Regions from separate parts of the Streptomyces sp. MI02-7b genome, predicted to be linked through region 1. Evidence: riboswitches for the same ligand, from Rfam matches in the RefSeq annotation. Region 1 holds a riboswitch; the other holds the start of a gene.
The links. A riboswitch is a leader RNA that binds a small molecule or an ion and turns the genes downstream of it on or off. The one in region 1 is predicted to bind thiamine pyrophosphate.

Region 1 (7,509 bases):
GGACGGCGTCGGCGTGATCGATCTGGTCATGCAGCTGTCCGCCGAGGCCGCCGCCGCCGGCGGCTACACCCGCGCCCTCATGGGCAACCACGAGCTGCTGCTCTACGGCGCCCACCGCTTCGGTGACACACCCGTGAACTCCGCCGCCGGCACCGCCACCTTCCTGGCCGCCTGGCGCCTCAACGGCGGCCAGACCAGCGACATGGAGCGGCTCGAGGACCACCACATCGCCTGGATGTCCCGGCTGGACGCGGCCGCCCTCGCCGACGGCCACCTCCTGCTGCACTCCGACACCACGGCGTACCTGGAGTACGGCGACACCATCGACGCCATGAACGACACGGTCACCGGCATCCTGCAGCGCGGCGACGCCGACGAGTGCTGGGAGCTGTTCCGCAAGTTCACCCGGCGCTTCGCCTTCCGCGGCGAGACCGGGGCGCAGGCGGCACGGGAACTGCTGGACACCTACGGCGGCCGGCGCGTCGTGCACGGCCACAGCCCCATCCCGTACCTGCTCGGCGAGGTCGGCGGGGAGTACACCGCGGACTCCCCCGACCGGACCACCGTCATCGAGGGACCGCACGTCTACGCCGACGACCTCGCGGTGGCGATGGACGGCGGGGTGACCATGGACGGCAAACTCCTGGTCGCACGCCTGCCGTTGTAGCCCCCGAAACCCCCATTTTCCGGAAACACTCTGTCACCCCGTCACCTCCGCGCTCTACCATCGGGTTATCCGTAGGCAGCTTCTCCTCCGCTTCCGCCCAGCCGGTCCGGAACTCCAGCGCGGACTTCGGGGCGGCACCGGAGACGGAGCATCGGGGGATGCACATGAACAGCGCTCCACATCTGCTGACCGAGGACCGCCCGGAGTTCGAGCGCGTCCTCGACACGGCTCTGCACTCGGAGAGCACCCGGGCCGCCCTCGCGGACGCCCGGAACCCGCTCAACACCGAGCAGTTGCGCACCATGGCGCTCAGCGCCGCCGCGCCCATCTCCGCCTGCGCGGCCCCGGAGTACGAGAGTTACGTCAAGGCCCGCGAGGCGCTGTCCGAGCAACGCCGCGAACAGCGGGTCGCCGCCGTCTCCGGCATCGGGTACGCCGCCGCCGCACCGGGCGTCGCCGACGGCTCGGGCGCCGGGCTGTTCGCGATCGTCGCCGTCCTCACACCCGTCCTCGCCGGCACCGCCGCCGTGATCTTCCTGGTCCTGGGCTACGCCCTGGCGCTCGGCCACCCCGAGCCGAACATCGCCGGTCCGCTGCGCCAGGCCGGCTGGCTCTTCGCGGCGGTCGCCGCCTGCGGCATCGTCGTCGGCATGATCGGCCTGCTCCTCACGGCCCTGCGCAACGACCCCACCGCCGAGAGCGACCGCCCACCCGACGAACCGCCCGAGATCGCGGCGGCGCGCGAGATCTGGCGCCGGGCCCTGCTGGAACGCGGCCTCCAGCCCTTCTTGAACGCGGCCCTGGCCAAGGCCGCCGACTCCGCCCCGCCCCCTCCGGACCGCCCGGGCGGCGACGGCAACCACCGCATGCCGCGCCTGGGTTACTCCAGCCCCGACTTCTCCAGCCCCGGCCCCGAGTCCTCCCCGGAACCCGGGCACCGGTTCACCAGTCCCGACTTCTCCAGCCCCGACTTCTCCAGCCCGGACTACGGCGGCCCCGACCACGCGCCCAACTGACCTTCGGACGACGGCGGCAAGCCGTTCGCGGTGGGTTTCGCGGAGGCGGGCCCGCCGGGACTGGTCGCCTGGCGGGCCCCCTCCGCTGATGCGGCCGGGTCAGCCGGCCGACCCGCCGCCCCTCTCCGCGATCGGCAGGTACACCCGGTTGCCCGCCGCCGCGAACTCCCTGGACTTCCCCGCCATACCGGCCTCGATCTCCTCGGCCGTGCCGCCGTGCTGCCTCCGGATGTCCTGGGAGATCTTCATCGAGCAGAACTTCGGGCCGCACATGGAGCAGAAGTGCGCCGTCTTCGCCGGCTCTGCCGGCAGCGTCTCGTCGTGGAAGGCCCGTGCCGTGTCCGGGTCGAGGGCCAGGTTGAACTGGTCCTCCCAGCGGAACTCGAAGCGGGCGTCGGACAGCGCGTCGTCCCAGTCCTGCGCGCCGGGGTGGCCCTTGGCGAGGTCGGCGGCGTGGGCGGCGATCTTGTAGGTGATCACGCCGGTCTTGACGTCGTCGCGGTCAGGCAGGCCGAGGTGCTCCTTGGGGGTGACGTAGCAGAGCATGGCCGTGCCCCACCAGGCGATCATCGCGGCGCCGATACCGGAGGTGATGTGGTCGTAGGCGGGCGCGATGTCGGTGGTCAGCGGACCGAGGGTGTAGAACGGCGCCTCCTCGCAGATCTCCTGCTGCAGTCTCACGTTGTCGGCGATCTTGTGCATCGGGACGTGCCCAGGCCCCTCGATCATGGTCTGCACGCCGTGCCGCTTCGCGACGGTGTTGAGTTCGCCGAGCGTGCGCAGTTCGGCGAACTGGGCCTCGTCGTTGGCGTCGGCGATGGAGCCGGGCCGCAGGCCGTCGCCCAGGGAGTACGTGACGTCGTAGGCGGCGAGGATCTCGCAGAGCTCCTCGAAGTTCTCGTAGAGGAAGCTCTCCTTGTGGTGCGCCAGGCACCACGCCGCCATGATCGAGCCGCCGCGGGAGACGATGCCGGTCTTGCGGCGGGCGGTCAGCGGGACGTACCGCAGCAGGACGCCCGCGTGGACGGTCATGTAGTCGACGCCCTGTTCGGCCTGCTCGACGACCGTGTCCTTGTAGATCTCCCAGGTCAGCTCCTCGGCCCTGCCGTCGACCTTCTCCAGGGCCTGGTAGAGGGGGACGGTGCCGATGGGGACGGGGGAGTTGCGCAGCACCCATTCGCGGGTGGTGTGGATGTTGCGGCCGGTGGACAGGTCCATCACCGTGTCGGCGCCCCAGCGGGTGGCCCAGGTCATCTTCTCCACCTCCTCCTCGATGGAGGAGGTGACGGCGGAGTTGCCGATGTTGGCGTTGACCTTCACCAGGAACCGCTTGCCGATGATCATCGGCTCGGTCTCCGGGTGGTTGACGTTCGCCGGCAGCACCGCCCGGCCCGCCGCGATCTCCTCGCGGACGACCTCGGGGGCGACGTCCTCGCGGATCGCGACGAACTCCATCTCCGGGGTGATCTCGCCGCGCCGGGCGTACGCGAGCTGGGTGACCGCCCGCCCCTCCCGTCCGCGCCGGGGCAGGCGCGGGCGGCCGGGGAAGACGGCGTCCAGATTGCGCAGCCCGCCGCGGGGTGCGGTGTGCTTGATGCCGTCGTCCTCGGGGCGGACGGGACGGCCGGGGTACGCGTCGGTGTCGCCGCGGGCGACGATCCAGTTCTCGCGCAGCGGCTCCAGGCCGCGGCGCACATCGGTGGTGACGGTGGGGTCGGTGTACGGACCGGAGGTGTCGTACAGCGTCACGTCGCGGCCATTGGTGAGGTGCACCCGGCGGACGGGGACCTCGATGTCCGGGCGCGACCCGGTCACATAGCCCTTGTGCCAGCCGATTTCGCGCGCGTTCGCATCGCGCATGGTCATGAGACCCACTCCCTACGCCGGCATTACCCGGTAACAGGTTCAGCGGTCGGCGCAGCTGGTGGCCCTCGGCCGTTCAGCGCCCTCTCAGCCCGGTGCTCCGAGCTCCCGCGGTGTGCAAAGGTGCGACCACGCTAGCGGGTCTTCTCCGGCGCACACCAGTGGGCCTTGGGATGATCGGCGCGTGGACTCCCCTCATGCGCAACCCCAGCCCCCCGAGCACGGCAACGGGCACGGTCGTGACCACGGGCACGGGCACGGTCACGGGCACAGCCATGGCCACGGGCCCGTGCCGCCGGTCTCCCGGCACCTGCGGAAGGTCATCGCCGCGGTGCTGATCCCGTTCGTCGCCGCGGTGGTGGTCGGCCTGGTGGTGCTCTGGCCCAACGGGGTGCCGGCCCACAAGCGCACGGGCGTCGGGTTCGACCAGCAGACCCAGTCGGGCCGCGTGGTGCGGGTCGAGAACGTCAAGTGCGCGGACGTCAACGCGGTGCCGAACAGCCCGGGCGGGCCCGGCGCGACGCCGTCCGGCGGCCCCTCGCCCGCCCCGTCGGCGGCCCCGTCGATCTGCGAGCGGGCGACCATCAAGGTCACCTCCGGCAAGGACACCGGCCGTACCTTCACCGAGATCGTGCAGCCGAGCCAGACCCGGCACTACACGCAGGGGCAGAAGGTCCTGCTGACCTACGCGCCCGCCGCGCCCAAGGAGTTGCAGTACTCGGTCGCCGACGTGGACCGGTCGCTGCCGCTGTGGCTGCTGGCCGGGCTCTTCGCGGCGGCGGTGGTCCTGGTCGGACGGCTGCGCGGGATCCTGGCGCTGGTGGCGCTGATCATCAGCTTCGCGGTGCTGACGCTGTTCATCCTCCCGGCGATCCTGCACGGCAGCGATCCGCTGCTGGTCGCGGTCATCGGCGGCAGCGCCATCATGCTGATCGCGCTCTACATGTGCCACGGTCTCAACGCCCGTACCTCGGTGGCCGTGCTCGGCACGCTCTGCTCGCTGCTGCTGATCGCGCTGCTGGGATCGGTGTTCATCGACTGGGCGGTGCTGAGCGGCAACACCTCGGACGAGACCGGGCTGATCCACGACCTCTACCCGGGCATCGAGATCCACGGCCTGCTGCTGGCGGGCATCGTCATCGGCTCGCTCGGTGTCCTGGACGACGTGACGGTCACCCAGACCTCGGCCGTGTGGGAGCTGCGGGAGGCCGATCCGGGCGCCGGCCCGCGGAAGCTGTACCGGGCGGCGATGCGCATCGGGCGCGACCACATCGCCTCGGTGGTCAACACCCTGGTGCTGGCGTACGCGGGCGCCGCGCTCCCCCTGCTGCTGCTCTTCTCCGTCGCGCAGCGCGGCGTGCTGGCGGTGGCCGGCAGCGAGCTGGTCGCCGAGGAGATCGTCCGGACCCTGGTCGGCAGCATCGGGCTGGTGGTGGCCGTGCCCCTGACGACCGCGCTGGCCGCGCTGGTGGTGTCGGCGGACCGCCCGGGGAGGGACACTGTCCCCACGGGCGGCGGGCGCCGCCGGCGGCGGGCGCGCTGAGCTGCGCGAGTACGGGGGGGGTGGGCGAGGTGATCGGGCTTCAGGGGAGGGTGACCGGCACGGTCGGCCCGGAGCTGGTCGGCGAGGTGATCGTGCAGGTCCGCGGGGGTGCGGAGGCCTTCCTGGCGTACCCGGCGACCGCGGGGGAGCGCATCGCGAAGGGCACGGTCGTGGTGGTCGTCGAGTACCTGCCGCCGCGGACCGTGTACGTCGCGCCGGCGTACGGCTGACGGGGCGTCCGAAGGGGCAGTCGACGGGGCGGCTGACGGGGACGGAGCCGTTCGTATCAAGAACGCGACAAGGATGCGCCAGGATCTTCCGGTGCGTCTTGCGCAGGCGCACACTCCCGTACGCGGCCCCGATCGGGGCCAATCGTAAGGGGGCGTATGCCGATGGTGATCGGCGTCGCGGCGGGCGCGGTGCTCGTCGCTCTCATTGTGGTGGTCGTGCTGTTCCGGCTCATGTGGCGGGTTGCCGAGCCGAACGAGGCACTGGTCATCTCGGGTTCCAAGCACCGTACCGACGGGGTCGGGGAGGGCATGGGATTCCGCGTCGTCACCGGTCGCGGAACGCTGGTGATGCCCGGTGTCCAGGTGGTGCGGAAGCTGTCGCTCGACCTCAACGAGGCCGAGCTGAACGTGGACTGCGTCACGCAGCAGGGCATCCCGCTCAAGGTGCACGGCGTGGTGATCTTCAAGGTCGGCGACGACTTCGTGTCGATCGCCAACGCCGCGCGGCGTTTCCTGGACCAGCAGAAGTTCATGGCCGAGCGGGTGCACAACGTCTTCGCCGGTCATCTGCGGTCCATCGTCGGCGGGTTGACGGTGGAGCAGATGATCCGCGACCGGGAGCGGCTGACCGCCGAGACCCGGGCGGCGTCGGGCTCGGAGATGGAGAAGCTCGGCCTGATCATCGACTCGTTGCAGATCCACGAGATCGTCGACCCGACCGGCTACATCAAGAACCTCTCCGCCCCGCACGCGGCCGCCGTCCACCGTGACGCCCGTATCGCGCAGGCGGAGGCGGACCGGATGGCCACCGAGGCCGAGCAGCAGGCCGCGGCCCGGATGGCGGAGGCCACCCGGGACAGCCAGATCCTGCAGGCCGGTTACATGGCCGAACGGGACAAGGCCACCGCGGCCGCGCAGCAGGCGGGTCCGCTCGCCGAGGCCGCGGCCCGGCAGGAGGTCGTGGTGCAGGAGACCCGGGTCGCCGAACTGGAGGCGCAGCGGCGCGAGCAGCAGCTCCAGGCGGACGTCCGCAAGCCGGCGGACGCCTCCGCGTACGAGAAGCGGACACTGGCCGAGGCCGAGCGCGACGCGCGGATCTCGGCGGCCGAGGCGAAGGCCAAGGAGACGGAGCTGGCCGCGATCGCCGAGGCGAACCGGGTGAAGTCGGCCGCCGCCGCGCAGGCGGAGCAGACGAAGCTCAGCGGTCTGGCGAGCGCCGCGGCCACCCGGGCCACGGGCGAGGCCGAGGCCGCGGCCACCCAGGCCCGCGGTCTGGCGGAGGCCGAGTCCGCGAAGGCGAGGGGTCTGGCGGAGGCCGAGGCGATCAAGGCGCGGGCCGCCGCGCTGGCGGAGAACCAGGAGGCGGTCGTCGCCCAGCAACTGGCCGAGAACTGGCCGGAGATCGTCCGGGCCGGCGCGTCCGCCTTCGGCAACGTCGACCACATGGTGCTGCTCAACGGCGCGGACGGCATGTCCGAGATGTTCGCCAAGGCGCTCACCATGGGCGGCACGGGCCTGGGGCTGGCCCGTCAGCTGCTCGCCCAGATGAACGGTGGGGCCGAGCCGTCGTCCAATGGCTCGGCGCCGCAACGCCCCGAACGCGTCCCGCTCAAGGACTGAGCGGCGCGCACCCGCGGGGTCCGGTCCGTCGCCGGGCCCCGCCGGGTCACCACCGGTCGTGGGAGTCCGACGACGAGGACGACGAGGTGACCTTCTTCACGACGAACACCAGGCCGCCGACGAGCGCCACGAAGATCAGCACCTTGAACAGCAGCCAGAACAGGAAGCCGACCGCGCTGGCGATCATGCCGCCGAAGACCACGATCGCGATCACCGGCACCGCGATCCACTTGACCCACCAGGGAACGCCCTCGAACAGCTTCACCGTTTCCTCCTCCGTATCGTCCTTGCTCCCAAGGCTAGGGCCGCGAGGGGCCGGCGCGGAGGCCCGGCGGGCCCCATCCGTCCCTGACCGTCCCCCTACGGGACCCGGACGGCGGCCCTCATCCCTCCGGCGGTGAGAAGACCACCAGGACCCGCAGGTCCTCGCTGATGTGGTGGAAGCGGTGCGGCACCCGGGCCGGCACGTGGACCACGCTGCCCCGCGCGACCTGCGTCGTCTCCTCCCCCACGGTGATCAGCGCGCGGCCGCTCACCACGAGGTAGATCTCGTCCTGGTCGTGCGGCTTC
Region 2 (7,509 bases), on a different contig from region 1:
GTTCCACTTCGGCGCGGACGTGACGGCGGTCGTGGAGAAGGACGGACGCGCGGCGGGGCTCGAACTCGCCGACGGCACAAGGGCGGAGGCCGAACAGGTCGTCGCGGGCGTCGCGCCCCTGGCGCTGTCGGCACTGCTGCCCGGCGCCGCGGGTCCCGCGCCGCAGGGCCTGGACGGCGCGGGCCCCGGCCGGCTCACGGTGTGCCTGGCGCTACGCGGTGCCCGGCCCGCCGGTACCCCGCACCGCACGGTCGTCCACGCCCCCGACCAGGCGGCGGAGGCGGCCGCCCTGGCCCGCGGTGAGCTGCACGAGCGGATGACCGTCACGGTGCTGCGGCCCGACGACGACACCCTGCGCCCTGACGACCGGTCGGAGGCGGTCACCGTCAGCGCGACCGTGCCGCCGCAGGGCGCCCACGGGCTCGACTGGAACGCCCCCGGTGTCGCGGACCGTTACGCGGACGCGGTGCTCGCGGCGGCCTCCGCCGCCCTGCCGGACCTCGCCGAACGGCTGCTGTGGCGCATGGTGCACACCCCGGCCCACACCGAGCGGGAGACGGGGCTCCCGGGCGGCCGGCTCCCCCGGCCGGCCCTGGCCGGCGCCGACGGAGCGCACCTCCACCCGGACAACCGCACCCCGGTCCCCGGCCTCCACCTCGTCGGCGGCTGGTCCCACCCCGGTGGCGGGCTCGCTCACACCGGCATGTCCGCAGCCGTCACCGCCGACCTGATCATGGGCGGCCCCGGCGGCAGCCGCTAGTTGTAGCGGTAGGGGTCGTACGGGTCGTACTGCCCCTGCCCCTGGCCCTGCTGCTGCTCGTGCGGCTGCTGTTGCTGCTGCTGGTCGTAGGAGTTCTGCTGCTGCGGGATGTACGGCTGCTGCTCGCCGCCCTGCTGCGGCACCCAGACGCCCCCCGCGGGCGTGTCGTAGCCGTACCCCTGCTGCTGCGGGGCTCCGGCGCCCTGCTGCCCCTGCTGCCCCTGCTGGTAGGGGTCCTGGTAGCCGCCGTAGGTGCCATAGGCCTGCTGGGTCTCCCAGCCGCCGGTCTGCTGCGGCTGGCCGTAGGCGTCGTACGCGGCCGCGGCAGGCTGCTGCTGCGCCCCGCTGTTCCAGTCGCCGTAGCCGGTGGTGCCGTAGCCCTCGTAGCCGCCACTGGTGTACGGGTCGGGGGTGTAGCCGGGCTGCTGCCCGTCGAACGTCGGGTACTCGCCGCTGTCCTCGTGCATGGGCATGGGCTGGTAGACCTGCGTGGAGTCCATGCCGTGCGCCTCCGGCGCCCCGGCGCCCCGGGCCCCGGCGTAGGCGTCGTACGACTGCCCGACGCCGGCGGCCTCCGGCACGCCGGAGTTGTGCTCCTCGGCCGGACCCTGCGTCACGGACTCGGCACCGTAGCCCTCGGCCGCCTCGCCGCGCCCGCCCCGGCCGCGGCGTCCGCCGGCGCGCCGGGAGGCGGGCTCGGGCTCGGCCGGGTCGTCGTCGGAGTCGGCGGCGTCGTCGTCGTCGAGGTCGTCGCCCTTGGGGGCCTTGAGGGCCCAGCCCTCGACGAAGCCCCGCCGGTAGGAGAGCGTCACGAAGGTCTGGCCGGTGCCGAAGGCCAGCGCGCCCAGCACGATCACCACGACGGACGGCAGGTAGACGCCGAGGACGACGCCCATGAATCCCGCGAAGGCGAGCAGCCGCCACCTGAGCCGGGCCTTGTACTGGAGCAGCACTTCGCCGAGCAGCCACAGCGCGACCACGCCGAAGGCGATGTAGAGCACTGTGTAGGCCATGAGAGCACTTCCTCACCGTTCACCGTCGTCGGCCCACCGGGGCGGCGGCTCCGCCCTCACGACCTCTGGTGCAGTCCCAGATTCTCGTAGATTTCCAACGACGCCGTGGAGTGATTAAGGGTAATGAAGTGCAGCCCGGGAATGTCCTCGGCCATCAGCCGCCGGCACATCTCCGTCGCGTACTCGACCCCGATCGCCCGCACCGCGGCCGGATCGTCCTTGACCGCGAGGATACGGTCCGCGAGCTCCGGCGGGAAAGGCGCGTTGCCGAGCTGGGCGAAGCGCTCGATCTGCCGCACGTTCGTGACCGGCATGATCTCCGGAATGATGGGCGTCTCGCAACCGCCCTTCCCGACCCGGTCACGCAGCCGCAGGTAGTCCTCGGCGTCGAAGAACATCTGGGTGATGGCGTAGTCGGCGCCCGCGCGGCACTTCTCGATGAAGTGACGCGTATCACTCTCCCAGTCGCTCGAGCGCGGGTGCATCTCCGGGAAGGCCGCGACGCCGACGCAGAAATCGCCCGACTCCTTGATGAGCCGCACGAGTTCGTAGGCGTAGTCCACCCCCTCGGGGTGCCGCTGCCACTCCCCCATCGGGTCGCCGGGCGGGTCGCCGCGCAGCGCGAGCATGTTGCGGATCCCGGCGTCTGCGTACTGGCCGATGATGTTGCGCAGTTCCGCGACGGAGTGGTCGACCGCGGTCAGATGCGCCACGGGCGTGAGGGTGGTGTCGGACGCGATGCGCTCGGTCGCCCGGACGGTGCCGGACCGCGAGGTGCCGCCCGCGCCGTAGGTGACGGAGACGAAGGTGGGGCCCACCGCCTCGATGCGGCGGATGGCGTCCCACAGCGTCCGCTCGCCCTTCTCGGTCCTCGGCGCCATGAACTCGAAGGAGTACGAGCGCTGCCCCGAGGCCAGCAGCTCACGAATGGTGACCGCGTGATCGGTCCTGGTGGAAGCGGTTCCGAGGGCCATGCGCCTCAGGCTAGCCGCGGGGGCCGGAGGGCCCCAACAGGACGCGGGGAAATGTTCACTCCCTGGACACGCCGGGCCCGGCCGACGAGCGGTCGGCCGTCCGGGCCGCCGGCCCGCGGGGTCAGCCGGTGTAGGAGCGGACCCGCTTGGCGAGCTCCGCGGCGGCCGCGCCGGGGTCGTCGGCCTCGGTGACGGCCCGTACGACGACGATCCGCCGTGCGCCCGCCTCCAGCACCTGCTCGGCGTTGTCCAGGTCGATGCCGCCGATCGCGAACCACGGCCGGTCCGTGCCGAGCCCCGCCGCGTAGCGGACGAGGCCCAGCCCGGGCGCGGGGCGGCCCGGCTTGGTCGGGGTCGGCCACACCGGCCCGGTGCAGAAGTAGTCCGCACCGGGCTCCGAGGCGGCCGCGGCCGCCTCGGACTCGGAGTGGCACGACCGTCCGACGACCGGGGAGTCCGCGCCGGAGCCGAGGATCGCCCGCGCGGCCGGCACCGGCAGGTCGCCCTGCCCGAGGTGCAGGACGTCGGCCCCGGCCGCGTGCGCCACGTCCGCGCGGTCGTTCACGGCGAGCAGTGCGCCGTGCCGCCGGCACGCGTCACCGAGGACCGCGAGGTACTCCAGCTCCTCGCGGGCCTCGATGCCCTTGTCGCGCAACTGCACGATGTCCACCCCGGACGCCAGCACGGCGTCCGCGAAGGCCGCGAACTCCGCGATGCCGCCCTGGCGCCGGCGGGCGTCGGTGCACAGGTAGAGCCGGGCGTCGGCGAGCCTCGCGCGGATGCTCATGCGGTGGGTCCCCCTCGGGTGCGGTACGTGCCGTACCAGCGGTACGTGCGGTGATATGCGCTGGGCGCGCTCGGCGCGCCGGGTGCGCTGGTCGAACGGCTCAGACGGCCAGCGCCTGGGCCCGGCGCTTCACCTCGGTCCCGCGGTTCTCGCGCAGGGCCTGCACCGGCGTGCCGGGCAGGCTCTCGTCCGGGGTGAACAGCCACTCCAGGGCTTCCTCGTCGCTGAACCCGTCGTCCTTGAGCAGGTTGAGCGTGCCGGCGAGGCCCTTCACGATCTTCCCGTCGCCGATGAAGTCGGCGGGGACCATCAGCACCCTGTTCTCCCCGCGGCGCACCGCGATGAGCTGCCCTTCCTTGATCAGCTGGCGGACCCGGGTCACCTCCACGTCGAGCTGCTCGGCGATGTCGGGGACGTTGAGCCAGGAGGGTACGAGGGCATCAATCTTTGCGTCGATCTCGGTCACAGGACAAGCGTGCCATCCCGGACCCGTACCGCGGTACTCGTGGCGTCCACCAGGGGCATGCGGGGCGTTCCGCGGGGCCGGCCGCGCGGCTCGGCGGCCGTCAGACGACGGCGGTCCGCAGCTGCACGGCGGGGTCGGCCACCAGGGCCCGGTCGACCCGGGCCTCCCGCGCGATGAGCTTGCGGGCCTGGGCGAGGTCGCGCGGACGGCCCACCGCGAAGAGGGCGACCAGCACACCGTCGCGCAGCCACAGCACGGACCAGGCGAGGCCGTCCGGGTCGCCCCGCAGCAGCATTTCGTCGGAGTCGACGTGGTACCCCGCGTACTGGACGAAGCGGCCGAACTGCTCGGACCAGAAGTACGGGACGGGGTCGTAGACCTCGTCGCCGCCCAGGATGTTGGCGGCCGCGGTGCGGGGCCCCTGGACCGCGTTGTCCCAGTGGTGGATGAGCAGCCGCTGCCCGTACCGGGCGGAGGGGAAGGAGGCGCAGTCGCCGACGGCGTACACGTCGGGTACGGAGGTGCGCAGCCGGTCGTCGGCCAGGACCGACCGGTCCGGGCCGAGGTCGACCCCGGAGCCCGCCAGCCAGCCCGTCGCCGGCCGGGCGCCGATGCCGACGACGACGGCCTCCGCGGCGATCACGCTGCCGTCGGCGAGCCGCACGGCGCCCGGCTCGACCCCGGCGACGGCGGCGCCCGTGCGCAGGTCGACGCCGGCCTCCGCGTACCAGCCGCGCATCCGGTCGGCGATCCGCTCGGGCAGCACGCCCGCCAGCGGCCGGTCGGCGGCCTCGACGACGGTCACGGCGCAGCCCGCGTGCCGGGCGGCGGTGGCGAACTCGGCGCCGATCCAGCCCGCGCCGACCACGACGACCGTGTTCCGCGCCTCCAGGACCGGCCGCAGCCGGGCGGCGTCGTCCAGGGTGCGCAGCACGTGCACGCCGGGCACGCCCTCGCTGCCCGGCAGCGTCAGCGGCTCGGCGCCGCTGGCCACGACCAGCTTGTCGTACTCCACCGGGCCCGCGTCGGTGAGCAGTTGGCGCTCGTCCGGGCGCAGCGCGCTCGCGTGCCGGCCGAGCAGCAGCTGGACGCCGATGCCGCCGAAGTCCACGTCCAGCAGCGCGCCCGGACCCTCGTCGGCGCCGAAGAGGACGCCCTTGGACAGCGGGGGCCGGTCGTACGGCGGATGCCGCTCCGCGCCGAGCAGCGTGATCGCGCCGCCCCACCCCTGCTCCCGCAGGGACACGGCGGTCTGCACCCCGGCCATCCCGGCCCCGACGACGACGACGCGCTGCTCGCTGCTGCTGGTCACGCTGATCACCGTAACGCCGCGCGGCGCGCACCCCGGTACCGGCGCCCTACTCGCCGTCAGTGGTGCGTACTAAAGTGGCGGACGAATGCACTCGCGGGAGCCCGGCGCACCGGGCTGAGAGGGCGGCTGGCCGGCCGCCGACCGTACGAACCTGATCCGGGTCATGCCGGCGAAGGGAGGAGCGGTACACCGATGCACCGTCATGACGTGCCGGACACCGTCGTCATCGGTGGCGGGATCATCGGCCTGGTCACCGCCTGGCGGGCGGCCCAGCGCGGGCTGCGCACGGTGGTCGCCGACCCCGATCCGGGCGGCGGCGCCGCCCTGGTGGCCGCCGGGATGCTGGCCCCCGTCACCGAGCTGCAGTACGGCGAGCGGGCCCTGCTCGACCTCAACCTCGCCGCGATCCACCGCTATCCGGCGTTCACGGCCGAATTGGAGGAGGCCACGGGTCTGGAGACCGGCTACCGGGCGTGCGGCACCCTCGCCGTGGCCCTGGACGCCGACGACCGCGCCGAACTGCGCGAACTGCACGCCTTCCAGACCTCCTTGGGGCTTTCGGCGGAGTGGCTGAGCGGACGCGAGTGCCGCCGCCTGGAGCCGATGCTCGCGCCGGGCGTGCGCGGCGGCCTGCGCGTCGACGGCGACCACCAGGTCGACCCGCGACGGCTGGTGGCCGCGCTGCTGCGGGCCTGCGAGCTGTCCGGGGTGACCTTCCGCCGCGCGGCGGTGACCGGGGTGGACATCACCGGCGACCGGGCGCGCGGGGTCCTGCTCGACGACGGCAGCGTGCTGGCCGCCGGGCAGACCGTGCTGGCCGCCGGGAGCCGCAGCGGCCGGCTCGGCGGCCTGCCGGAGCGCCTGCTGCCGCCGGTGCGCCCGGTGAAGGGCCAGGTCCTGCGGCTGCGGGTGCCCGCGGCGTACGCGCCCTTCCTGTCCCGCACGGTGCGCGCCGTGGTGCGCGGCGGCCATGTCTACCTGGTGCCGCGGGAGAACGGCGAGCTGGTCGTCGGCGCCACCAGCGAGGAGACGGGCTGGGACACCACCGTCACGGCCGGCGGCGTGTACGAGCTGCTGCGCGACGCCCACGACCTGGTACCGGGCATCACCGAGCTGCCGCTGGTGGAGACGGTGGCCGGGCTGCGCCCCGGCTCCCCCGACAACGCCCCGCTGCTGGGCCGCAGCGCGCTGGAGGGCCTGCTCATGGCCACCGGGCACCACCGCAACGGCGTGCTGCTCACCCCGCTGACCGGCGACGTGATGGCCGAGGTGCTGACCGGCGGCGACCTGCCCGAGGTGGCCCGCCCCTTCTCCCCCGGCCGATTCACTCCTCAGGAGCAGTACGCATGAACGCGATGACCGTCTCCGTCAACGGCGAGCCCCGCCAGGTGACGCCGGGCCTCACGCTGGACCGGCTGGTCGCCGGGCTGACCACCGCCCCCTCCGGTGTCGCCGCCGCGCTCAACGAGACCGTGGTGCCCCGCGGGCAGTGGCCCGCCACCGCGCTGAGCGACGGCGACCGCGTCGAGGTCCTGACCGCGGTGCAGGGGGGCTGACCCGCATGGCCGACGATCCGCTGACCATCGCAGGAACGGCGTTCGGCTCCCGTCTGATCATGGGAACCGGCGGCGCGCCGAGCCTGGAGGTGCTGGAGCAGGCGCTGCTCGCCTCCGGCACCGAGCTCACCACGGTCGCCATGCGGCGGCTCGATCCCACGGTCAAGGGCTCCGTGCTGTCGGTGCTGGCCCGCCACGGCGTCCGCGTCCTGCCCAACACCGCCGGCTGCCGGACGGCGGGCGAGGCCGTCCTCACCGCCCGGCTGGCCCGGGAGGCACTGGGCACGGACTGGGTGAAGCTGGAGGTGATCGCGGACGAGCGCACCCTGCTGCCCGACCCGGTCGAGCTCCTGGACGCGGCCGAGGTCCTGGTCGACGACGGCTTCACGGTGCTGCCGTACACCAACGACGACCCCGTGCTGGCCCGCAGGCTGGAGGACCTCGGCTGCGCCGCGGTCATGCCGCTGGGATCGCCCATCGGCTCCGGCCTGGGCATCCGCAACCCGCACAATTTCGAGCTGATCGTGGAGCGGGCCTCCGTGCCGGTGATCCTCGACGCGGGAGCGGGCACGGCCTCCGACGCGGCCTTCGCGATGGAGCTGGGCTGCGCCGCCGTCATGCTCGCCTCCGCCGTCACCCGG

Region 2: another riboswitch for thiamine pyrophosphate. It lies ahead of thiO (glycine oxidase ThiO); the one in region 1 lies ahead of thiC (phosphomethylpyrimidine synthase ThiC).

What each region holds. Positions count from the first base shown of each region.
Region 1 is NZ_JARAWX010000020.1:127,343-134,851, reverse strand. It holds gene PV364_RS29245 (metallophosphoesterase) at 1-667, shown strand, start outside; gene PV364_RS29240 (hypothetical protein) at 826-1,683, shown strand; gene thiC (phosphomethylpyrimidine synthase ThiC) at 1,783-3,549, opposite strand; TPP riboswitch at 3,541-3,668, opposite strand; gene PV364_RS29230 (YibE/F family protein) at 3,731-5,089, shown strand; gene PV364_RS29225 (hypothetical protein) at 5,119-5,319, shown strand; gene PV364_RS29220 (SPFH domain-containing protein) at 5,476-6,939, shown strand; gene PV364_RS29215 (DUF5326 family protein) at 6,986-7,204, opposite strand; gene PV364_RS29210 (cupin domain-containing protein) at 7,323-7,509, opposite strand, start outside.
Region 2 is NZ_JARAWX010000014.1:15,534-23,042, forward strand. It holds gene PV364_RS22930 (NAD(P)/FAD-dependent oxidoreductase) at 1-760, shown strand, start outside; gene PV364_RS22935 (hypothetical protein) at 757-1,773, opposite strand; gene metF (methylenetetrahydrofolate reductase [NAD(P)H]) at 1,830-2,747, opposite strand; gene thiE (thiamine phosphate synthase) at 2,869-3,534, opposite strand; gene PV364_RS22950 (Rv2175c family DNA-binding protein) at 3,635-4,000, opposite strand; gene PV364_RS22955 (NAD(P)/FAD-dependent oxidoreductase) at 4,101-5,312, opposite strand; TPP riboswitch at 5,396-5,507, shown strand; gene thiO (glycine oxidase ThiO) at 5,505-6,662, shown strand; gene thiS (sulfur carrier protein ThiS) at 6,668-6,868, shown strand; gene PV364_RS22970 (thiazole synthase) at 6,874-7,509, shown strand, end outside.